Regions from separate parts of the Roseateles sp. P5_E11 genome, predicted to be linked through region 1. Evidence: predicted binding sites of a transcription regulator. Region 1 holds the regulator's gene; each other region holds the start of a gene.
The links. The regulator LexA, encoded in region 1, represses DNA repair genes until DNA is damaged. The targets are predictions, from matches to a motif close to ACTGTATNNNNATACAGT.
Positions count from the first base shown of each region.

Region 1 (3,744 bases):
CAACCCGGCCAACGCGCGCCTGGACCCCGAAGGCATCCGCGTCTCCAACGACGGCAAGAGCGTCTTCATCTCCGACGAGTACGGCCCCTACGTCTACCAGTTCGACCGCGCGACGGGCGAGCGCATCCGCACCTTCAGCCTGCCGAGCAGCTTCGCCGTTGGCAACGTCAGCTCTTCCGGCGCCGCCGAGATCTCTGGCAACACGGCAGGCCGCGTCGCCAACAAGGGCATGGAGGGCCTGGCCATCTCGCCCGACGGAAAGACGCTGTTCGGCTTCGTGCAGAGCCCGCTGGCCCAGGACGGTGGCGACGGCGGCCGCTACAACCGCATCGTCAAGATCGACGTCGCCACGGGAGCCACCAGCCAGTTCGCTTTCGACAACCAGATCAACGGCAAGGCCTACAACAGCAGCGAGTTGCTGGCACTGAACGACCACGAACTCATCGTGCTGGAGCGCGACGGCAAGGGCATGGGCGACGGCTCCAAGGCGGCGGTGAAACAGCTCGTCAAGATCAACCTGACCGGTGCCGCCGAGGTCAGTGGCATCGCCGACCTGCGCACCCAACCCGGCACGGCAATAGTCGGCACGCGATTTCTCGATATCAAGGCCGCGCTCAACGCCGCCGGCATTTCCGACGCGCTGATATCGGCCAAGCTCGAAGGCATTGCCTTCGGCGAGGATGTCGTCGTCAACGGCAAAACGATGCACACGCTGTATCTCGCCAACGATAACGACTTCCTGGCCACGGCAATCCCGAACGGCGGCGGCGCGCCGGCAGCCTACGGCAACCAGTTCTACGTCTTCGCTTTCGAGGGCAATCTGACCAACCAGGCCATCGCGGCCGTGCCTGAACCCAGCCAATATGCCCTGCTGCTGGCCGGCCTGAGCCTGGTCGGTTTCGTGGCCCGGCGCCGCAGCCGCTGAGGCTCAGTCGCCCAGCAGGCTCAGGATCAGTTCGATCCTGGCCTTGACCGGGCTCAGCGCGCCGGCGCTGGGCAGCAGCCCGGGCAAGTCCATGACCGGGCCGGCGTCGCAGCGCGTGCTGCGCCAGACCTTGACGCCGCCGGCCCGGGCTTCGTGCAGCGCGGCAGCCAGCGTGGTGCTGAGCGTGCCGTTGCCCGTGCCAGCGGCGACCAGCCCGTCGATGCCTGCCGCGCAGAGCGCCCGCACGACAACGCCATCCGCACCGGCATGGTTCATGACGATCTCGACCCTCGGCCAGCGTGCGGCCGGCCGGGCGATGCGCGCCAGCCCCAGGCCATCGCCCACGGGCCAGCGGCCAAGCTGGCGCACGACGCCCTCCTCCACCCGCGCCACCAGCGCCCCGTCGACCGACTCGAAGGCGTCAACGCGATAGCTGTGTGTCTTGCGCACCTGGGTCGCATCGTGCACACGGCCTGCGAATGCGACGACGACGCCCGCCGCATCGGACGTCGCTGCCACCTGCACCGCATCGAAAAGGTTTTGCGGCCCGTCGGGCGCCAGCGCCGTCGCCGGCCGCATCGCGGCCGTCAGAACGACGGGCTTGACAGGTGCCAGCACCCGCTGCAGGAAGTAGGCGGTCTCCTCCAGCGTGTCCGTGCCATGGGTGATGACGATGCCAGCGACTTCAGGCCGGTCGAGGTGCTGCTGTACGGCGACTGCGAGCCGCTGCCAGGTCGCGAAATCCATGTCCTTGCTGTCGAGCTGGGCAACCTGCTGCGCCTCGAGCTTCTGGCCCGACAGCGCGGGCACTGCCGCCAGCAAATCCTCAACGCTCAATTGCGCCGCCGTGTAGCCCACACCGTCGCTGGCGGTTTTGGCAGTGCCGGCAATCGTGCCGCCGGTGCCCAGAATGACGATCAGACGGTCAAAGGTTTGCAATTTCTTGGATTCCTGGATGAAAATACAGGTGCTGGACAAATTTCCAGCCCTGACGAAAAGGCCGCCCCGTGCAAGACCGACCCAAGCTTACCGCCCGACAGCAGCAGATCTTCGACCTGGTCCGCAACGCGATCGAAAGCACCGGCTCGCCACCCACCCGCGCCGAGATTGCCGCCGAGCTGGGTTTCAAGTCCGCCAACGCGGCCGAGGAGCATCTGCAGGCCCTGGCTCGCAAGGGCATGCTGGAACTCGTCGGCGGCACCTCGCGCGGCATTCGCCTCAAGTCCGATGCGCTGAGCGCCGTCAACCGCGCCCGCCAATTCAACCTTCCGATTCCCCACTTCGCCCAGCTGACCCTGCCCCTGATCGGCCGCGTCGCCGCTGGCGCGCCCATCCTCGCGCAGGAGCATGTCGAGCAGACCTATACGGTCGAGCCCGGCCTGTTCGCTAGGAAGCCCGACTACCTGCTCAAGGTCAAGGGCATGAGCATGAAAGACATCGGCATCCTCGACGGCGACCTGCTGGCCGTGCAGTCGGCCAAGGAGGCGCGCAATGGCCAGATCGTCGTGGCTCGGGTCGGCGACGAGGTCACGGTCAAGCGCTTCAAGCGTGGGCCTGATGGCATCCAGTTGCTGCCCGAGAACGCCGATTTCGAGCCCATCCGCGTCGATGAGCACAGCGAGAGCTTCAGCATCGAGGGCCTGGCTGTTGGGCTGATTCGCGGACAGGGGTTCAATTGACCCCGGCGCACTCGAGATGAAAAAAGGCCCGTGTCACCGACACGGGCCTTCTCAATTGGATGGTGGAGCCGGGGGGAATTGAACCCCCGTCCGCAAGCCATCACCGGGCAGATCTACATGTTTAGCCGGCTGATTTGAATCTCACGGTCAACTCGCGCAGTGGCACGCTAGCTTTCCCGCCAGTCACTTGATCTCACGCCCCACCGAGTGACCCGGTGCGACGCCAGCCGATGTGAGTGACTTCTCAGCCTTGCCCCTTGCGGAACTCAGCCCGGCCCATCGGCCTGCCGTTGAGAAGCTCATCCGCAATTAAGCGGCGAGTGCGAACGTAGAGTCGTTTGCAGTTACTTTGTTTCCAGTGGTTTTACGAGCGGACTGGTGCTCGACATGCCCTACTCCGGATCCGCACCCACGTCGAAACCAAGTCGGCCCCAGAGACCTTGCATCTTAGGCCAGACCGAGCGCTTTCAAGAGCTCACCCGGCGCGGACAGCTCCAGGTCGGCGCCCCAATGACGAAATTCACCGCTATGGCCGAGATAGCCCCACGCCGCAGCGGCCGTTGCCATGCCAGCAGCGCGACCGGCCAGGATGTCGCGTTCGTCGTCTCCGACATAGAGGCAGGACGCCGGTACCACGTTCAAGCGGCGTGCTGCCTCCAGCAGCGGGGCGGGGTGCGGCTTGGTATGGCTCGTGGTGTCGCCGCCCACGATGGCGCCGGCCGCCAAACCCAGCGCCTTGGCAAGCGGCAAGGCGAAGCGTTCGGCCTTGTTGGTGACGATGCCCCATGCCAGGCCCGCATCAGCGAGCCCGAGAAGCTCCGCCTCGATGCCGACAAAGGCGCGCGTGCTGTCATACATCAGCGCTTCGTAACGATCCAGGAATTCACGCTTGAGTTCGTCATAGCCCGACTGACCAGGCGCCGCGCCGAAGGCTTGGCCCAGCATGCCGCGCGCGCCGGAGCCGCCATGCGGCCGATATTGCGGCAACGGCAGCGGGGTGAGACCACGATCGGCGCGCATCGCATTGGCCGCCGCCGCAAGGTCAGCAGCACTGTCGATCAGCGTGCCGTCCAGGTCGAACAGCACGGCCCGCAAATGCGACCAAGGCGCAGGGAGCTTCAAGCGGGACGGCGGCAAGCC
Region 1 covers NZ_JBFUMO010000447.1:183-3,926, reverse strand. Annotated here, with positions in the region: gene ACXJKR_RS24225 (esterase-like activity of phytase family protein) at 1-925, shown strand, start outside; gene ACXJKR_RS24220 (asparaginase) at 929-1,864, opposite strand; gene lexA (transcriptional repressor LexA) at 1,933-2,604, shown strand; RNA gene ssrA (transfer-messenger RNA) at 2,665-3,037, opposite strand; gene ACXJKR_RS24205 (HAD-IA family hydrolase) at 3,052-3,690, opposite strand; partial or broken gene ACXJKR_RS24200 (bifunctional 2-polyprenyl-6-hydroxyphenol methylase/3-demethylubiquinol 3-O-methyltransferase UbiG) at 3,723-3,744, opposite strand, start outside.

Region 2 (5,537 bases), on a different contig from region 1:
GCAGGAGCCGCCAACGGCGTGAAGCCGGAATGGCGGCGCCGTCCGGCACCGTCAGAAAGGCAGCTCAGCGTCTTCGTCCAGGTGCAGTGCACGACGTACCTGCTCAGGGGCGCCGGCCTTTTGCGGGTCATCGACTATGACGTGGAGCCGGATGCGGCGGGTGCCCATGCCGCGCAGGCCGGGGTGAACCTGGGCGGGAATCGGACGAAGCCAGATCGAGAGGCCGGTGGGTACGCGAGCCGGCGTGGCGAGGTGGACCTCGTCGATCTTGTCGGTGTAGTCGATCCCGCGTAGGTCGGCTTCCAGGACAAATCGTTCGTCAAAGCGCTTGGGTTCCATGGTGTTCAGTGGCGTGTCGCCCGCGCGGGTCGCTTCGGGCGACGGCAATACAGGATGAGGTCGTGCAGACCTTCGTGCTCGTCCGCGAGCAGTCCGCTGCGCACAGTCCAGGTCTGCTTGTCGGGCCAGTAGTCGATGTCTTCGTCGTGCGCGCGCACGACCAGGTGGCCGTCAGGGGCAACGCTGAATTCGATCCCCGCCTGCATCAGCCAGTGTGCAGCGCCGGGTGCCGGAGGTGGTTCATGGCGCGCGCGCGTCAGATCCTCGATGGCCAGCATGACCTTGACGCACTCGTCGTAGCTCAGGCTGGCGACGTGGGCCGCTTCCGGCGGAATGCTCAGCAGGCGCGCCATCCAGCCGTAGGCCTCGCCGCGGGTCATGCACGCTGGCGGTTGCCACATCGCGTCAAACAGGCGATGGGTCTCGATGCGCGCGGCGCGCAGATCCTCGTTCGCCAGGCTGCCCATCGGCAGCGTGCCGTCGCTGGTGATCTGGTCGCCGCCAGGCAGCTTCACCTGGGCACCCGCCCTGTGGCACCCGACGTGGGCGTCGCAGCAGGTGCACCTCCAGATGTTCCGTTCCGCCAGCTCTGGCCGCTCTGGGTACATCTCGGCGCCCGTTACCAGCTCGACGGCCGAATGGCAGTACGGGCAGCGTTCGGGCGGACCCAGCGGGACGCGCGGTGCGGCATCGATCATGGAAAGCTCGGCGGCGTGCATCTGCGGGTGGACGTTAGCGTGCTGGATGGTGTACTGTATAAAACAACAGTATCTCACGCCACCCCTCATGTCCGCGCACCCTGTGGAGGGCATTCTGTCCCCCACGCTTTCCCCCTCCAAGCAGCTTGAGCTGCTCCTCGCACCCATGCCGGTTGCCAAGGAGCCGCCCGTGGCCGCCGCGGCGGCGCGCGCAGTAGAGCCGGAGCTGCCTGTCAATGAGAGCTCGGCATCAGCGGGCCCAGTCTGCCTGGCGTCGCCCACGCAGAACGCTGCCGACACGGCGAGCGAGTTGCCGCCGGAGCTGGTGGACTCGGTCTGGCGGGCCAGCGAACTCGGCCGCGGTCACGCCGGCTTTGTGGCCACGGGATTTGCGGCGCTCGATGCCGAGCTGCCAGATGGAGGATGGCCCTGCGGCTGCATGGTGGAGATCCTGCAGTCGCAACCCTCGCTGATCGAGTGGCGCATGGTCGGGCCCAGCCTCGCACCGCTCGTCAAGGGCGGCCGGTCCGTCGTCGTCATCGGCCCGCCGCGGTTGCCACACCTGCCTGGCCTGCGCCATCTGGGGCTGGACGAGAACTGCCTGGTCTGGATCAAGGCCGACAAGCCGTCGGATCGTCTGTGGTCGGCCGAGCTGCTGCTGCGTGCGAATGCCGCGGCCGCGGTGCTGGCGTGGTTGCCGCACAGCCTTCCCGGCCAGTTGCGGCGCCTGCAGGTGGCGGCGCAGGGCTGCGAGGGGCCCGTGTTCGTCTTTCGCCCGCTGGACGCGCGCTTCGATTCGTCGCCGGCACCGCTGAGGCTGGCCGTCTCTTCGCAGCTGGACTGGCAGCTCAAGGTGGAAATCGTCAAGCGCCGCGGGCCTGCCCATGAATCGCCGCTGCTGCTGGACTCGGTTCCAGGTGGCCTCAATCACGTGCTGACGCCGCGCATGCGCCGGCCCAGCCTCATCGTTCGAAGCAAGGAGGTCCGACGCCATGTTGTGGGTCGCCCTCACAACCCCGCTCACACCGCTGCCGCCCGCCTCGCCGAAGAAGTCCTCGCCCGCGCTGCCGCCAGCCTCCGCTGAGGCTCTGCGCGGCATCGCGCTGTGGGCTCTGACGTTTTCACCGAGGGTGGCGCTGGTGGAGGGGTGCGCCGTGGTGCTGGAAGTGCAGGGCAGCTTGCGGCTTTTCCGCGGGCTGGATTCGTTGAAGGCACGCATCGCCGCCGAGGCACCGCAGCTGGGCGTGGTGAGCACCGGCTGGGCGCCGACCGCGATGGCGGCGCTCGTGCTGGCACGCTGCGGGGTCAACCTCGACGGCCGGCCGCTGACGGCAGTGCTTGATGATCAGCTGCTGCCAGCACTGAGCGCTGCAGCCAAGCATGTGGCGACGCTGACGCATGCGGGCATCAGCACGCTGGGCCAGCTCAGGAAGCTGCCACGCAATGGCATCAGCCGACGATTCGATGAGTCGCTCCTGGTAGCCCTGGACCAAGCGTATGGCTTGCGGCCGGAGGCCTTCAAGTGGGAACAGATCCCCGAAGACTTTTTTGCGCGTGTCGAGCTGCCGGCCCGAGAGGACCAGGCCGAAGCACTGATGGCGTACGCCAAACCGCTGCTGATGCAGATGTGCGGATGGCTGGGCGCGCGGCATTCCGGCGCCGAGGGATTCCGACTCACGTGGATCCACGACTCCATGCGCGCCAAGGATGTCGGGGACTGCGGTGAGCTGGTCATCCGGTCGTCCACGGCCGGACGCGATGTGGGCCAGTTCAGCAAGCTCCTGTCGGAACATCTGGGCAAGACCGAGTTGGCGGCACCGGTCGGCGAGCTCAGGCTTGAGGCGGTTGGCGTCGAGCGCGTCACGGAACAAAGCCTGTCGTTGCTGGCCAAGTCATTGAGCGCCGGCGAAGCACTCGTTCCCGTGCTTGAGCAGATCGCTGCGCGGCTGGGCGAGGATCACGTGGTCCAGCCTTACGAGCTCGACGATCACAGGCCCGAGCATCAGACCCGTTGGGATGTGATGGCCAAGCGACGTGCACGCCAGCCGCGTCTGGCAGAGCCTCTGCCAGCACCCACCTTCCTGTTCCCCGAGCCGAAGCGGCTCGCCATGCAGAACGAGCGCCCGCAGTACCAGGGCCCGCTGTTCCCCATCCTGGGCCCAGATCGGGTCGAGGGCGGATGGTGGGACCGGGTGCCGGGTGAGGCGGGTGTGCCCGGTACGACGCGCCATGTCGCGCGCGAATATTGGATCGCCGTGTCCAAGGTGGCCGGGCCGCTGTGGATCTTCAGCACGCGGCAGGACGATGGCACGCCGGCCTGGTATCTGCACGGCACGTTCGGCTGAGGCCATGGAGCCGCGATGGCCGTGCTCCCCGATTACGCCGAGCTTCGGTGCGTCAGCAATTTCAGCTTCCTGGAAGGAGCGAGCTGGCCGCAGGAACTGGTCGAGCACGCCAAGCAACTGGGCTACTCGGCCATCGCGATCACGGACATGTGTTCGATGGCCGGCGTCGTGCGCGCGCACGTGGAGGCCAAAGCCCAGGGACTGAAGCTGCTGGTTGGCTGCCAGTTCGCCGTCACCTGCGACTTCCCGTTCACGCTGGTGGTGCTGGCCTGCAACCTCAACGGCTACGGCAACCTCTGCCAGCTCATCTCCAGGCTGCGGCGCCGCTCGGAAAAGGGCACCTATGAGATGACACCCGAGGACGTGACGCCGGGCTCGCTGGACGACTGCGTCGTCATCGCGTGCCCAACGCGTCATGCCCTGCCGCCAGCGCTGATGCGGCTCGGGCGCTGGCTGCTCACGCATTTCACTGGCCGGGTCTGGTTTGGCCTGGACCTGCTGCGACGCGCCGACGACGAGATCCGGCTGCTGCGCATGCGCGACATCAGCGCAGATACAGAGATCCCGCTCGTGGCCGTCGGCAACGTGACCATGCACCAGCGCGGCCGGCGCGCGCTGCTGGACGTCATGACGGCCACGCGCATCGGCAAGCCGTTGACCGAGTGCGGCCGGGCGCTGGAGATCAACGCCGAGCGCCACTTGCGAACGCGCGGACGGCTGGCGCGGACCTTCCCGGCCCACCTGCTGGAGCAGACGCTCAAGGTCGCGGCGCAGTGCGACTTCAGCCTCGACGAAATTGGCTACCAGTACCCCGCTGAGGTGGTTCCCGCCGATGAGACCGCCAACAGCTACCTGCGCAAGATCACCTACGAAGGCGCAGGCAGGCGGTGGCCGGATGGCATCCCAGCGACGATCAGCGAGCTGATCGAGCGCGAGCTGGCGTTGATCGAGGAGCTGAAGTACGAGCACTACTTCCTCACCGTCGCGGACATCGTCATGTTTGCTCGCCGCGAGGGGATCCTGTGCCAGGGACGCGGCTCGGCAGCCAACAGCGTCGTTTGCTACGCCTGCGGCATCACCGAAGTGGACCCGGCGCGGATGAACGTCCTGTTCGAGCGCTTCATCTCCAAGGAGCGTAACGAGCCGCCCGACATCGATGTGGACTTCGAGCACGAGCGCCGCGAAGAAGTCATCCAGCACATCTACAAGAAGTATGGCCGGGAGCGCGCCGCGCTGACGGCCGTCGTCATCAGCTACCGCGTGAAGTCGGCGCTCAAGGACGTCGGCAAGGCCCTGGGCTTCGAGCTGCCACTGCTGGACCAACTCAGCGGCAACTACGGCTGGTGGGACAGCGCCGAGCTGGACACGACGCGCCTGTCCGAGGTCGGCCTGGACATCGAGGACCTCGGCGCACAGCAGCTCATCGCGCTCGTGCGACAGCTCCTGTCCATGCCGCGGCACATGTCGCAGCACCCGGGTGGCTTCGTCCTGACGCAGGGGCCGCTGTCACGCATCGTGCCCATCGAGAACGCGTCGATGGATGACCGCACGATCATCCAGTGGGACAAGGATGACATCGACGTGCTGGGGCTGCTCAAGGTCGACGTGCTGGCGCTCGGCATGTTGACGGCGGTCCGCAAGGCACTTGCAAACATCAGCGAGACGCTGGGCTACCCGTTCTCGGTGCAGGACATCCCCGCAGAGGATCCGGCCACCTACGCCATGATCTGCGAAGCCGACACGGTGGGCACCTTCCAGATCGAGTCACGGGCCCAGCGCAGCATGCTGCCGCGCATGCGCCCGGTCTGCTTTTACGACCTCGTCATCGAGGTCGCCATCGTCAGGCCCGGCCCCATCGTGGGGAACATGGTCCACCCCTACCTCAGGCGCCGCCAGGGCAGGGAGCCGGTCACGTATCCCAGCAAGGCTCTGGAGGCTGCCCTTGGCCGCACGCTCGGCGTGCCGCTCTTCCAGGAGCAGGTCATGCAGGTCGCGATGATCGCGGCGGGCTACACCGGCGGCGAGGCCGATGCGCTGCGGCGCGACATGGCGGCCTGGAAGCACAAGGGAGGCCTCAAGAAGCACTACGAGAAGATCGTGAATGGCATGGCCGCGCGCGGCTATGACCCCAGGTTCGCTGAAGACATCTTCAAGC
Region 2 covers NZ_JBFUMO010000320.1:697-6,233, forward strand. Annotated here, with positions in the region: partial or broken gene ACXJKR_RS20530 (hypothetical protein) at 1-22, shown strand, start outside; gene ACXJKR_RS20535 (hypothetical protein) at 52-339, opposite strand; gene ACXJKR_RS20540 (zinc-finger-containing protein) at 345-1,058, opposite strand; gene imuA (translesion DNA synthesis-associated protein ImuA) at 1,204-2,121, shown strand; gene ACXJKR_RS20550 (Y-family DNA polymerase) at 2,030-3,382, shown strand; partial or broken gene ACXJKR_RS20555 (error-prone DNA polymerase) at 3,398-5,537, shown strand, end outside.
Region 2: imuA (translesion DNA synthesis-associated protein ImuA) is a predicted target of LexA. The motif match lies at 1,091-1,108, and genes of this name have one in related genera.

Region 3 (12,819 bases), on a different contig from region 1:
CTTGATCGTGCGGATGATCATCGGTGGCATGTGGCCAGGCTGGGGCGTGCTGCTGGCGCCGGTCTTCGAGGCGGCGCTGTGGCCCGTGGCCAGCTTCCTGCTGCTGGCACCGCAGCGCCGTGCGCCCGACCGCGACGCCCACCGGCCACTCTGAGCCGTGGTCGTCCTCAAGAACCTCCACCAGGAGCTGTCGCGCTTTCGGCTGCGCGTGCTGGCCGCGGGCGCCTTCGTGCTGTTCTGCTTCGGCCTGCTGGTCGCGCGCCTGCTGTGGTTGCAGGTGGTGCAGTACGACAGCTTCGCCGAGCGCGCCGAGTCCAACCGTATCGCCGTCGTGCCCATCGTGCCCAACCGCGGCCTGATCAAGGACCGCAACGGCGTCGTGCTGGCGAGCAACTACTCGGCCTACACGCTGGAAATCAACCCCGAGAAGGTCGTCGATCTGGACGCCACCATCGAGGCCCTGGGTCAGGTCATCGAGGTCCAGGCCCGCGACAAGCGCCGCTTCAAGCGCCTGCTGGAAGAAACCAAGCACACCGACTCGCTGCCCATCCGCACCAAGCTGACGGACGAAGAGGTCGCCCGCTTCACGGCCCAACGCTTTCGCTTTCCCGGCGTGGAGATCAAGGCGCGGCTGTTCCGCTCCTATCCCCTGGGCGAGGTTGGCGCCCACCTGATCGGCTATATCGGCCGCATCAACCAGGCCGAGAAGAAGGCCATGGACGATTGGGAAGAAGAAGACCTCGCCAACTACCGCGGCACCGAGTACATCGGCAAGCTGGGCCTGGAACAGGCCTATGAGAAGGAGCTGCACGGCGCGACCGGTTTCGAGCAGGTGGAGACGAGCGCAGGCGGCCGCGCCGTGCGGCGCCTTGCCCACAAGCCGCCGACGCCCGGCAACACGCTGAACCTGTCCATCGACATCAAGCTGCAGGCGCTGGTGGAGCGGCTCTTCGGCGAGCGCCGCGGCGCGCTGGTCGCCATCGATCCGCGCAACGGCGAGGTACTGGCTTTCGTCTCCAAGCCGACCTTCGACCCCAACCTCTTCGTCGACGGCATCGACGCCGACTCCTGGCGCGACCTCAACGAGGACATCGACAAGCCGCTGCTGAACCGGGCCCTGCGCGGCACCTACCCGCCGGGTTCGACGTTCAAGCCGCTGATGGCCATGGCGGCGCTGAACAGTGGCAAGCGCTCGCCCAGCACGGTCATCATCGACAACCTGACCTACAGCTTCGGCGGCCGCACCTTCGGCAGCCCCGAGACCGATCGCGCCGGCCCCAAGGACATGCGCCTGGCCATCGTCAGCTCGTCCAACGTCTATTTCTACAGCCTGGCCAACGAGATGGGCGTGGACCTGATCCACGACCAGCTGGAGCCCTTCGGCCTGGGCCGCAAGACCGAGATCGACGTGCAGGGCGAGGTCACCGGCGTCCTGCCCTCTCAGGACTGGAAGCGCCGCTACTTCGCCAGGAGCCCGGCGAATCAGAAGTGGTTCCCCGGCGAGACCATCTCGCTGGGCATCGGCCAGGGCTACAACAGCTTCACCATGCTGCAGATGGCCACGGCCTACTCGACCATCGCTTCCGGCGGCCAGCGCTACAAGCCGCGCCTGGTGCGCGAGATCGAGGACGTGGTGAAGCACGAGCAGCGCCGCATCGCCAGCGATGCGCTGCCCGCGCTGCCGCTGAAGCCCGCCGACGTCGCCGTCATCCAGAACGCGATGAACGGCGTGACGCTGGAGGGCACGTCGCGCCAGGTTTTCCTGGGCGCGGGCTACCAGAGCGGCGGCAAGACCGGCACGGCTCAGGCCGTCGGCTTGAAGGCCGGCGAGAAGTACAGCAGCATCAAGGCGGACGAGCGCAAGCGCGACCATTCGCTCTACGTCGCCTTCGCGCCGGTGGACAACCCGACGGTGGCCCTGGCCGTCATCGTCGAGAACGCCGGCTGGGGATCTTCCTCCGCTGCGCCGATTGCGCGCCGCGTATTCGACTATCTGCTGCTGGGCCAGTACCCCAGCGACGAAGACATTGCCAAGACGCAGCTGGGCCAGACCTTTGCCCCCATCGGCACACCACGCAAGGTGGCGGACGTGCCACTGTCCGGCTGGCAGCCGATAGCGCCCTCGGTCTCGGCCTCCGCAGCTTCGGCGCCCCCCGCACCCGCCTCGGGAGCCTCGCGATGACCGTCATCGAACGCCCGCCCCTGTGGCAACGCCTCAAGCCCTGGCTCAGCGGCTTCGACATCCCGCTGCTGCTCGCCGTGCTGTGGATGTGCGGCTGGGGCCTGCTGTGCATGTACTCGGCCGGCTACGACCACGGCACGCGCTTTGCCGACCATGCCCGCAACATGGTGCTGGCACTGGGGCTGATGTTCATCGTCGCCCAGGTGCCGCCGCAAAAGCTGATGGCCCTGGCCATCCCGCTGTACACGATCGGCGTGATGCTGCTGATCGCGACTGCCCTGTTCGGTGTCACGAAGAAGGGGGCCACGCGCTGGCTCAGCATCGGCGTCACGCAGATCCAGCCGTCCGAGCTGCTCAAGCTGGCGACGCCGCTGATGCTGGCCTGGTGGTTCCAGAAACGCGAGGGCCTGCTGCGCTGGCCCGACTTCATCGCCGCCTTCGCGTTGCTGCTCGTGCCCTTTTTGCTGATCGCCAAGCAGCCCGACCTGGGCACCGGCATCCTGGTGCTGGCGGCCGGCCTTTACGTGATCTTCTTCGCCGGCCTGCCGTGGAAGCTCATCGTGCCGGCCCTGGTGCTGGGCGCCGCCGGCGCGACCGCCCTGGTGCTCAGCGAGGACGCCATCTGCCAGCCCGACCTGAAATGGCCGGTGCTCAAGGAGTACCAGAAACACCGCATCTGCACGCTGCTGGACCCGTCAAAGGACCCGCTGGGCAAGGGCTTTCACATCATCCAGGGCGAGATCGCCATCGGCTCCGGCGGCATGACCGGCAAGGGCTTCATGCAGGGCACGCAGACCCACCTGGAGTTCATCCCCGAGCGCACCACCGACTTCATCTTCGCGGCCTTTGGCGAGGAGTTTGGACTGATGGGGGCGCTGGCCCTGCTGGCCGGCTTCACCGCGCTGATCCTGCGCGGGCTGATGATCGCCTCCGACGCGCCGACCCTGTTCACCCGCCTGATGGCCGGCGCGGTGACGCTGTCCTTCTTCACCTATGTCTTCGTCAACATGGGCATGGTCAGCGGCATCCTGCCGGTCGTGGGCGTGCCCCTGCCCTTCGTCAGCTATGGCGGTACGGCGATGGTGACGCTGGGGTTGTCGCTGGGGCTGCTGCTGTCGATCGCCCGCGTCAAGAAGCTGGTGAAGACGTAGCCGGAAACCTGATCGTGAACCGCGCCCCCGGCCCCTGGCCGTCGGGCGTCTCGCCCCCCACGGCGCGCCGCACGCGCGCGTCATCCAGGGTCAGCTCGGCCTCGTGGTGCTGCACGATCTCCTGCACGATGGCCAGCCCCAGGCCCGAGCCTTCCACACCGCTGCCGAGCGAGCGGTAGAAGGGCTGGAACACCTTGTCGCGCTCGGCGGGCGCGATGCCCGGCCCGGTGTCCTCGACCTGCAGCACGACAACTTGGCCAAAGGGGTCCTCCACCACGCGCACCGTCACCAGGCCGCCGGCCGGCGTGTAGAGCAGCGCGTTGTCGACGAGGTTGCGGATCAGCTCCCCGATCAACACTGGCTGGCCATGCACACGCAGCCGGCTTTCATCCGGCACCACGCCGTCGTAGCCCAGGTCAATGCGGCGCTCCAGCGCGCGCGGCACGAAATCGCGCACCGTGTCGATGGCGATCTCGGCCAGGCTGACGGGTTCACGCCGCATGGCCTGTTCGGCGTCTTCAGCGCGGGCCATGGACAGCAGCTGGTTGACCATGTGGGCCGCTCGCTCGCTGGCGCGGGCAATCTGGGCCAGCGAACGTTTCAATTCATCGGGGTTGGAGCGGCCAGCATCGATCTCGCGCTGCATGAACTCGGCCTGGGTACGCAGGCCAGCCAGCGGCGTCTTGAGCTGATGGGCAGCGTCGGCCAGGAAGTGCTTCTGCCGGCTCATCGATGAGTCCAGCCGCGCGAGCAGGTCGTTGATGGCCTGCACCAGCGGCGCGACCTCATCGGGCACGCGCTGCTCGTCAATGGGCGACAGGTCTGAACTCTCGCGCGAACGGATGCGCCGCTGCAATTCATTCAGCGGCGAGATGCCACGCGCCAGCGCCAGCCAGACCAGCAGCACCGCCAGCGGCAGGAYGACGAACTGCGGCAGGATGACGCCCTTGATGATCTCGTTGGTCAGCCGGGCGCGCTTGCCCAGCGTCTCGGCGACCTGCACCAGCATGGTCTTGGCCGACCCGGCCTGCCCCTCGGGCGCCACCCAGAGATAGGCCACGCGCACGGCGTCGGTGCCGACCTCGTCGTCGCGGAAATGCAGCTCCCAGGGCACGACGGGGGCATCCTCGGTCGGCACCGCCAACGTCGCATCGCCACTGAGCAGTTCGCCACGCAGGCCCAGCACCTGGTAGAAGACCGTGTCCGACGCGYCCGCCCGCAACAACGCCGCGGCCTCGGGCGCCAGCGCATAACGGTCCTTGCCCTTGACAGGCGCCGCCTCGGCCGCCACCTGCAGCCCGAGGCTGCGCGCCATCTCGCCCAGCTCGCGGTCATAGGGCCGGCTGGCAATGCCCTGCGCCACCAGCCAGGTCAGCGCGACGCTGATCGGCCAGATCAGCAGCAGCGGCGCGAGCATCCAGTCGAGGATCTCGCCGAACAGCGAACCCTGCGCAGCAGGGGCGCCCGCCCGAACCAGCGTGCCCTGTTCGGGGCTGGCGCCGTCCTTGTTGGGCATTTAGGAGTTGATCTTCTCTAAGCAGTAGCCGAGGCCGCGCACCGTCGCGATGCGAATCGGCCCCTGCTCGATCTTCTTGCGCAGCCGGTGGATGTAGACCTCGATGGCGTTGTTCGAGACTTCTTCGCCCCATTCGCACAGGCGCTCGACGAGCTGGTCCTTGCTGACCAGCCGCCCGGCGCGCTGCAGCAGCACCTCCAGCAGCGACAGCTCGCGGGCTGACAGCTCCAGCATCTGCTCGTTGATGTAGGCCACGCGGCCCGTCGCATCGAAGGTCAGCGGCCCGTGCTTGATGAGGCTGCTGGCGGTGCCCAGGCCGCGCCGGGTCAGGGCGCGCACACGCGCTTCCAGCTCCTGCAGCGAGAAAGGCTTGGCCATGTAGTCGTCGGCGCCCAGGTCCAGCCCCTTGACGCGCTGCTCGACGCTGTCCGCCGCCGTCAGGATCAGCACCGGCATGGTGGAACCGCGTGCGCGCAGCTTGCGCAGCACCTCCAGCCCATGCAGGCGCGGCAGACCAAGGTCGAGGATGACGAGGTCGAACTCATGCGTCGCCAACGCCGAATCGGCCTCGGTGCCAGAACTGACCCTGTCGACAGCGTAGCCAGAGGCCCGCAAGGCCCGCAGCAAGCCATCGGCCAGCACTTGGTCGTCTTCGGCAATCAGGATGCGCATAGGTTTTGTCTCCGCCGCCGATGTTAGGCGGTGGCACGCTGGCTCATGCCATGAGCCACCCCACACCTAGGATGCTCCTCAATCCTGATCCGCTAGCTGCCGTGGATCGGGGGACAAACCACTGTACAAACCCACAGCTTGCCCCATAATTCAGCCCATTCCCCACGGAGATTCGCATGGACGCCCCCGTCAAAGCCCTGAACACCGAAAAAGCCAAGGCCCTGCAGGCCGCCCTCGCCCAGATCGAAAAGCAGTTCGGCAAGGGCTCCATCATGCGGCTCGGTGAAGGCGAGGTCATCGAAGACATCCAGGTCGTCTCCACCGGCTCCCTGGGCCTGGACATCGCACTGGGCGTCGGCGGCCTGCCACGCGGCCGCGTCGTCGAGATCTACGGCCCCGAGTCCTCCGGCAAGACGACGCTGACGCTGCAGGTGATCGCCGAGATGCAAAAGCTCGCCGGCACTTGCGCCTTCATCGACGCCGAGCACGCGCTGGATATCCAGTACGCCCAGAAGCTCGGCGTCAACCTGCAGGAACTGCTGATCAGCCAGCCCGACACCGGCGAACAGGCCCTCGAGATCGTCGATGCGCTGGTGCGCTCCGGCTCGGTGGACCTGATCGTCATCGACTCGGTCGCGGCGCTGACGCCCAAGGCCGAACTCGAAGGCGAGATGGGCGACAGCCTCCCCGGCCTGCAGGCCCGCCTGATGAGCCAGGCCCTGCGCAAGCTGACCGCCACGATCAAGAAGACCAACTGCATGGTCATCTTCATCAATCAGATCCGCATGAAGATCGGCGTCATGTTCGGCTCGCCCGAGACGACCACCGGCGGCAATGCGCTGAAGTTCTACGCCTCCGTGCGCCTGGACATCCGCCGCATCGGCTCGATCAAGAAGGGCGAGGAAGTCATCGGCTCCGAGACCAAGGTCAAGGTCGTCAAGAACAAGGTCAGCCCCCCGTTCAAGACTGCCGAGTTCGACATCCTCTATGGCGAGGGCATCAGCCGCGAGGGCGAGATCGTCGACATGGGCGTGGTCGCCAAGGTCGTCGAGAAGTCCGGCTCCTGGTACGCCTACCAGGGCGAGAAGATCGGCCAGGGCAAGGACAACGCTCGCGAGTTCCTGCGCGAGAACGTCGACGTGGCCCGCGAGATCGAGAACAAGATCCGTGAATCCCTGGGGGTCGCTCCGCTGACCACGGCGGCCGAGGAGTAAGCCGCTGGGCGGGCCTCCCCCATGGCGACCCGGGCGCCGCTGTCGTTGAAAACCCGCGCCATCGGCCTGCTGGCCCAGCGCGAGCACAGCCGTGCCGAGTTGCGGCGCAAGCTGTTGCGGATCGAGCAGCAACGGCGGCAGCGTGCGCGCCTGGCCGCGGCGCAGGCCGCCGGCGAGGGCGAACCGTCGGCGGCTGTCGAAGAGGAAGATGGCGCTGAGGACGTTGCGGTTGCGGTCGATGCCTTGCTCGACGCCCTCGCGGCCGCCGGTTACCTTGACGAAACCCGTTTCGTCGAGTCCCGCCTGCATCTGCGCGCCAACCGCTTTGGCGCCCAGCGCATCCAGCAGGAACTGGCCCAGCACGGGCTCAAGCTGGGTGCCGAACAGCAGGCAACCCTGCGCGAAACGGAGATGGAACGCGCCCGTGAAGTCTGGCGCAGGCGCTTCGGCGAGGAGCCTTCGCGCGACGCCGCCGAACGAGCGCGTCAAAGCCGGTTCCTGCTGGCACGCGGTTTTGCCCCCGAAGTGGTGCGCCGCTTGCTGAGGGCCTAAGGGCCGCTTGACCGAGCGCGCAGGGGGAGTTTTCACCCTCCGTGCTACATTGCCGCCTGCCCCAAAAACGAGGGTTCACCCGGTTACAAGCCCCTTTGCCCCTCTGGCAGAGCGGTGCAAAAACCGGGCCGACCCCGTCCCGGCATCGGCCGGGGTGATTCGCCATTCCCCCGTTTCATGCCTGTCGCCCACCCGTCCGTCCCGCGCCGCCCGCTGCATCGCCGCGCCCTCGATGTGCAGGTATTCGCGCGTGATGACGGCTTGTTCGACGTCGAAGCCAGCCTGACAGACACCAAGACGCATGACGTGCCACTGGCGGGCGTGCCGCGCAAGGCCGGCCAGCCTATCCACGAGATGCACCTGCATCTGACCGTGGACGCGACGCTCACCATCACCGCAGCCCGTTCCGAGACGCTGTGGATGCCGTATCCGGGCGCCTGCGACCACCATGGCAATGCCTATGCCCGCCTCATCGGCCTGAACCTGATGAAGGGCTTCCGGCAGGCCGTCGGTGAACGCCTCGGCGGCACGCGCGGCTGCACCCACGTCACCGAGCTGTGCCAGATCTTGCCGACGGCCGTCATCCAGGCCATGGCTGGCTCCGTCATCGACACACGTGAGAGCCCCCACGCGCCTTCGGCGCTGCCCCCCGAGGGGGCTGAGACGCCTAGGGGCGGCCCGTCGCCGTCTCGCGAAGGCGATGCCGCCGGCAACCCGCCCTTCCAGCTCGACCGCTGCCACGCCCTGCGCCGCGACAGCGTGACCGTCGCCAAGTTCTATCCCCGCTGGCATCAACAAACCGCTGCCCAGCCGGCCACTTCCGAATCCTGACTTCCCCGACCCGAGAGACCCAGCCATGAAAATCCACGAATACCAGGGCAAAGAGATCCTGCGCCAGTTCGGCGTGCCGGTGCCGCGCGGCATCCCGGCCTTCACCGTGCAGGAAGCCGTCGAGGCCGCCCAGAAGCTGGGTGGCCCGGTCTGGGTGGTCAAGGCCCAGATCCACGCCGGCGGCCGCGGCAAGGGTGGCGGCGTCAAGGTCGCCAAGACACAGGACGACGTCAAGGCGCTGGCCGAGAAGATCCTCGGCATGCAGCTGATCACGCACCAGACCGGCCCTGAAGGCCAGAAGGTCCGTCGCCTGTACATCGAAGATGGCGCTGACATCAAGAAGGAGCTCTACGTCTCGCTGGTCACCGACCGCGGCACGCAGAAGGTCGCCTTCATCGCGTCGAGCGAAGGCGGCATGGACATCGAGGAAGTGGCCCACTCCACGCCCGAGAAGATCATCACCGAGATGATCGACCCGCTGACGGGCCTGAGCGAAGCGCAATCGCGCAAGATCGCCGCGGCCATCGGCCTGACTGGCGCCTCCATCGACCAGGCCGTCGACATCTTTGCCAAGCTCTACAAGTGCTACATGGACACGGACGCGTCGCTGGTTGAAATCAACCCGCTGAATTGCGACAGCAAGGGCAACCTGATGGCCCTGGACGCCAAGTTCAACTTCGACGCCAACGCGCTGTTCCGCCACCCTGAGATCGTCGCCTACCGCGACCTGGACGAAGAAGATCCCGCTGAAGTTGAAGCCAGCAAGTTCGACCTGGCCTACATCAGCCTGGACGGCAACATCGGCTGCCTGGTGAACGGCGCCGGCCTGGCCATGGCCACCATGGACACCATCAAGCTGTTTGGCGGCGAGCCGGCCAACTTCCTGGACGTCGGCGGCGGCGCCACGGCCGAGAAGGTCACCGAGGCCTTCAAGATCATGCTCAAAAACAAGAGCGTGAAGGGCATCCTGGTCAACATCTTCGGCGGCATCATGAAGTGCGACACCATCGCCGAAGGCGTCATCACCGCCTGCAAGGCCGTGAACCTGTCCGTGCCGCTGGTCGTGCGCATGAAGGGCACCAACGAAGAACTGGGCAAGAAGATGCTGGCCGAATCCGGCCTGCCCATCATCGCGGCCGACACGATGGCCGAAGCGGCCACCAAAATCGTCGCCGCAGTCGCCTAAGCCCGCCCAGAGGAATCAGACATGTCCATCTACATCAACAAAGACACCAAGGTCATCACCCAGGGCATCACCGGCAAGACCGGCCAGTTCCATACCCTGGGCTGCCAGGCCTATGCCAACGGCAAGAACGCCTTCGTCGCGGGCGTGAATCCGAAGAAGGCTGGCGAGAAGTTCAGCGAGATCCCCATCTACGCGACCGTCAAGGAAGCCGCCTCGCAGACCGGCGCGACCGTGTCGGTGATCTACGTGCCGCCCGCCGGTGCCGCCGCCGCGATCTGGGAAGCCGTCGAAGCCGACCTGGACCTGGCGATCTGCATCACCGAAGGCATCCCGGTCCGGGACATGCTGGAAGTGCGCAACAAGATGAAGGCCAAGGAAGCCGCTGGCGGCAAGCGCACGCTGCTGCTGGGCCCCAACTGCCCCGGCCTGATCACGCCGGAAGAAATCAAGATCGGCATCATGCCGGGCCACATCCACCGCAAGGGCCGCATCGGCGTCGTGTCGCGCTCCGGCACGCTGACCTATGAAGCCGTGGCGCAGCTGACCGAGATCGGCCTGGGCCAGTCGTCGGCCGTCGGCATCGGCGGCGACCCGATCAACGGCCTGAAGCACATCGACGTGATGAAGGCCTTCAACGATGACCCGGACACCGACGCCGTCATCATGATCGGCGAGATCGGCGGCCCGGACGAGGCGGAAGCCGCGCGCTGGTGCAAGGCCAACATGAAGAAGCCCATCGTCGGCTTCATCGCCGGCGTCACGGCGCCCCCCGGCAAGCGCATGGGCCACGCCGGCGCGCTGATCTCCGGCGGCGCCGACACGGCCGATGCCAAGCTCGCCATCATGGAAGAGTGTGGCTTCACGGTCACGCGCAACCCGTCGGAAATGGCCAAGCTGCTCAAGGCCCTGCTCTGAGCCTGCTCCTCGTGAGCAATTCGAGGGCCGTTCACTGAACGGCCCTTTTCCTTTGCTGCCTGCGTAGTTGCACGCAGACGCAGCCCGCCCGGGCGGACCGACACTCGGGCGACCAACACCGAGCCTGCCATGGACCTGCTGAACGCCGCCTTCTTCATCGCGCTGCTGAAGATCATCTGGGTCAATATCCTGCTGTCCGGCGACAACGCCGTCGTCATTGCGCTGGCCTCGCGCAATCTGCCGCACAGCCAGCAGAAGAAGGCCATCGTCTTCGGCAGCGGCGCTGCCATCCTGCTGCGTGTCGTGCTGACGCTGTTCGCCGTGCAGTTGCTGCAGCTGCCCTGGCTGAAGCTGATCGGCGCCGTGCTGCTGCTGTGGATCGGCATCCAGCTGCTGGCCGACAGCGAAGACGACGCCGACGTGCACGCCAGCGGCAATCTGTGGACGGCCGTGCGCACCATCCTGATCGCCGACCTCGTCATGAGCCTGGACAACGTCATCGCCGTCGCGGCCGCCGCCAACAGCGCGCCCGAGGGCGCCCGCCTGATGCTGCTCATCATCGGCCTGGGCCTGTCCATCCCACTCATCATCTTCGGCAGCACGCTGCTGTTGAAGCTGATGGAGCGCTTCCCGGTCATCATCACGCTGGGGGCCGCCCTGCTGGGCTTCGTCGCCGGCGAGATGGCGACGACCGATGCGGCCGTGCACGAGTGGTTCGAGGCGCATATGCATGGCCTGGACTACGCCGTCAGCATCAGCTGCGCGGTCCTGGTCGTCGTCGTTGGCATGGCGCTGGCCCGCCGCAGCAAGCGCGAGGCCGCCTAAGATCGACCGCATGGCAAGCGGCGGCAAATCCGGCAAGGCAGGCAGCTTTTGGCAGCGCCTCATCGGTCGGGTGCCCGATCCTGCTGGCTCACCGTACGGCGATCCGTCGGCCCTGCCGACCGTGCAGCAGACTCAAGGCCCCGGCGCGTCCACGCCGCAGGTCAGGGCCGCACAGCCGCCCCCCGACCTGCGCGATTTCGAACTCGGTGCCGAGATCGGCCGCGGCGCGATGGCCGTGGTCTACAAGGCCACGCAACGCTCAACGGGCCGCCAGGTCGCCATCAAGCGCCTCGCGCTGAGCCGCGAATTCTCGGCCGAAGACCTGGCGGACGTGCGCGAGCGCTTCATGCGCGAGGCGCGTGCAGCCGGCCAGCTGGAACATCCAGACATCCTGCAGGTCGTCGATGCCGGCCAGGACGGTGCTGACGCCTGGATCGCCCTCGAATACGTGCTCGGCCGCGACCTGAGCAGCTTCACCAAGGCCGGCCAGCTGCTGCCCGCTCGCGAAGTCGTGCAGATCGGCGCGCGTCTGGCGCGGGCCCTGGCCTATGCCCACAGCCAAGGCGTGGTGCACCGCGACATCAAGCCCGCCAATGTCATGCTGGACCGCATCAATGGCAGCCTGAAGCTGATGGACTTCGGCATTGCCCGCGTTGGCGACGGCAGCCGCACCCGCACCGGCCTCGTGCTGGGCACGCCGTCCTTCATGTCTCCGGAGCAACTTGCCGGCCTGACGGTGGACGGCCGCAGCGACCTCTATTCCCTGGGCGTGCTGCTCTACCAATTGCTCAGCGGCGCACTGCCCCACCAGAGCGAGTCCATGGCGCGGCTGATGCAACAAATTGCGACCGAGCCTGCACCCGATATCCGCATCCACCGCCCCAGCCTGCCCGAAGCCCTCGCCCTGGTGCTGGCCCTCGCGCTGGAGAAGCGCCCCGAGCTGCGCTACGCCGACGGCGAGCAGATGGCTCGTGATCTCGAAGCCGTGCTCGTGCTCGGCCTGCAGGCCGAACCCGCTGCGCCCGAAACGGCTGCAGCGGCTTCCCCCCAGGATGCGGCCTTCGCACAAACACTGCGCTTGGCGCCTGAGGAAGCAGGGCAGAATCCTTGCTCCTCTGCCGAGCCCCACGAGCCACCGCAAGCCTCATGACCCTGGAGTTCTTCAGCGCCACCGACGTGGGACGTGCGCGCGACAACAATGAGGATTCGGTCGCCCTGGACGAGGCCGCAGGCCTGACCGTGCTGGCCGACGGCATGGGCGGCTACAACGCCGGCGAAGTGGCCAGCCAGATGCTGACCAGCTTCGTCAGTTCCGAGCTGGGCCGCTGGCTCAAGGACGCCGGCCGCGAGGCCCGGGCCGGCGAGGTCAAGCGCGCCATGGACATCTGCGTGGACAACGCCAACCGCGCCATCTTCAACGCCGCCAACACCAACCCGCGCTATGCCGGCATGGGCACGACGCTGGTGCTGGGCGTCTTCCGCCCCGAAGGCCTGCTGCTCGGCCATGTCGGCGACTCGCGCGCCTACCGGCTGCGCGCCGGCCGCCTGACGCAGATCACGCGCGACCACTCGCTGCTGCAGGAGCAGATCGACGCCGGTCTGCTGACCGTCGAAGAAGCCGCGTTTTCCAGCAACAAGAACCTCGTCACGCGCGCTGTTGGCGTCGAGGACACGGTGCTGATGGAGCTGCATCTGCACGAGGTCCAGCCGGGCGACACCTACCTGTTGTGCTCCGACGGCCTGTCCGACATGCTCGACGATGACAGCCTCGCCAA
Region 3 covers NZ_JBFUMO010000036.1:2,916-15,734, reverse strand. Annotated here, with positions in the region: gene mreD (rod shape-determining protein MreD) at 1-154, shown strand, start outside; gene mrdA (penicillin-binding protein 2) at 158-2,182, shown strand; gene rodA (rod shape-determining protein RodA) at 2,179-3,333, shown strand; gene ACXJKR_RS05005 (sensor histidine kinase) at 3,311-4,750, opposite strand; gene ACXJKR_RS05000 (response regulator) at 4,850-5,521, opposite strand; gene recA (recombinase RecA) at 5,698-6,735, shown strand; gene ACXJKR_RS04990 (regulatory protein RecX) at 6,757-7,287, shown strand; gene ACXJKR_RS04985 (DUF2889 domain-containing protein) at 7,465-8,118, shown strand; gene sucC (ADP-forming succinate--CoA ligase subunit beta) at 8,144-9,304, shown strand; gene sucD (succinate--CoA ligase subunit alpha) at 9,326-10,219, shown strand; gene ACXJKR_RS04970 (TerC family protein) at 10,349-11,044, shown strand; gene ACXJKR_RS04965 (serine/threonine-protein kinase) at 11,055-12,194, shown strand; gene ACXJKR_RS04960 (Stp1/IreP family PP2C-type Ser/Thr phosphatase) at 12,191-12,819, shown strand, end outside.
Region 3: recA (recombinase RecA) is a predicted target of LexA. The motif match lies at 5,642-5,659, and genes of this name have one in related genera.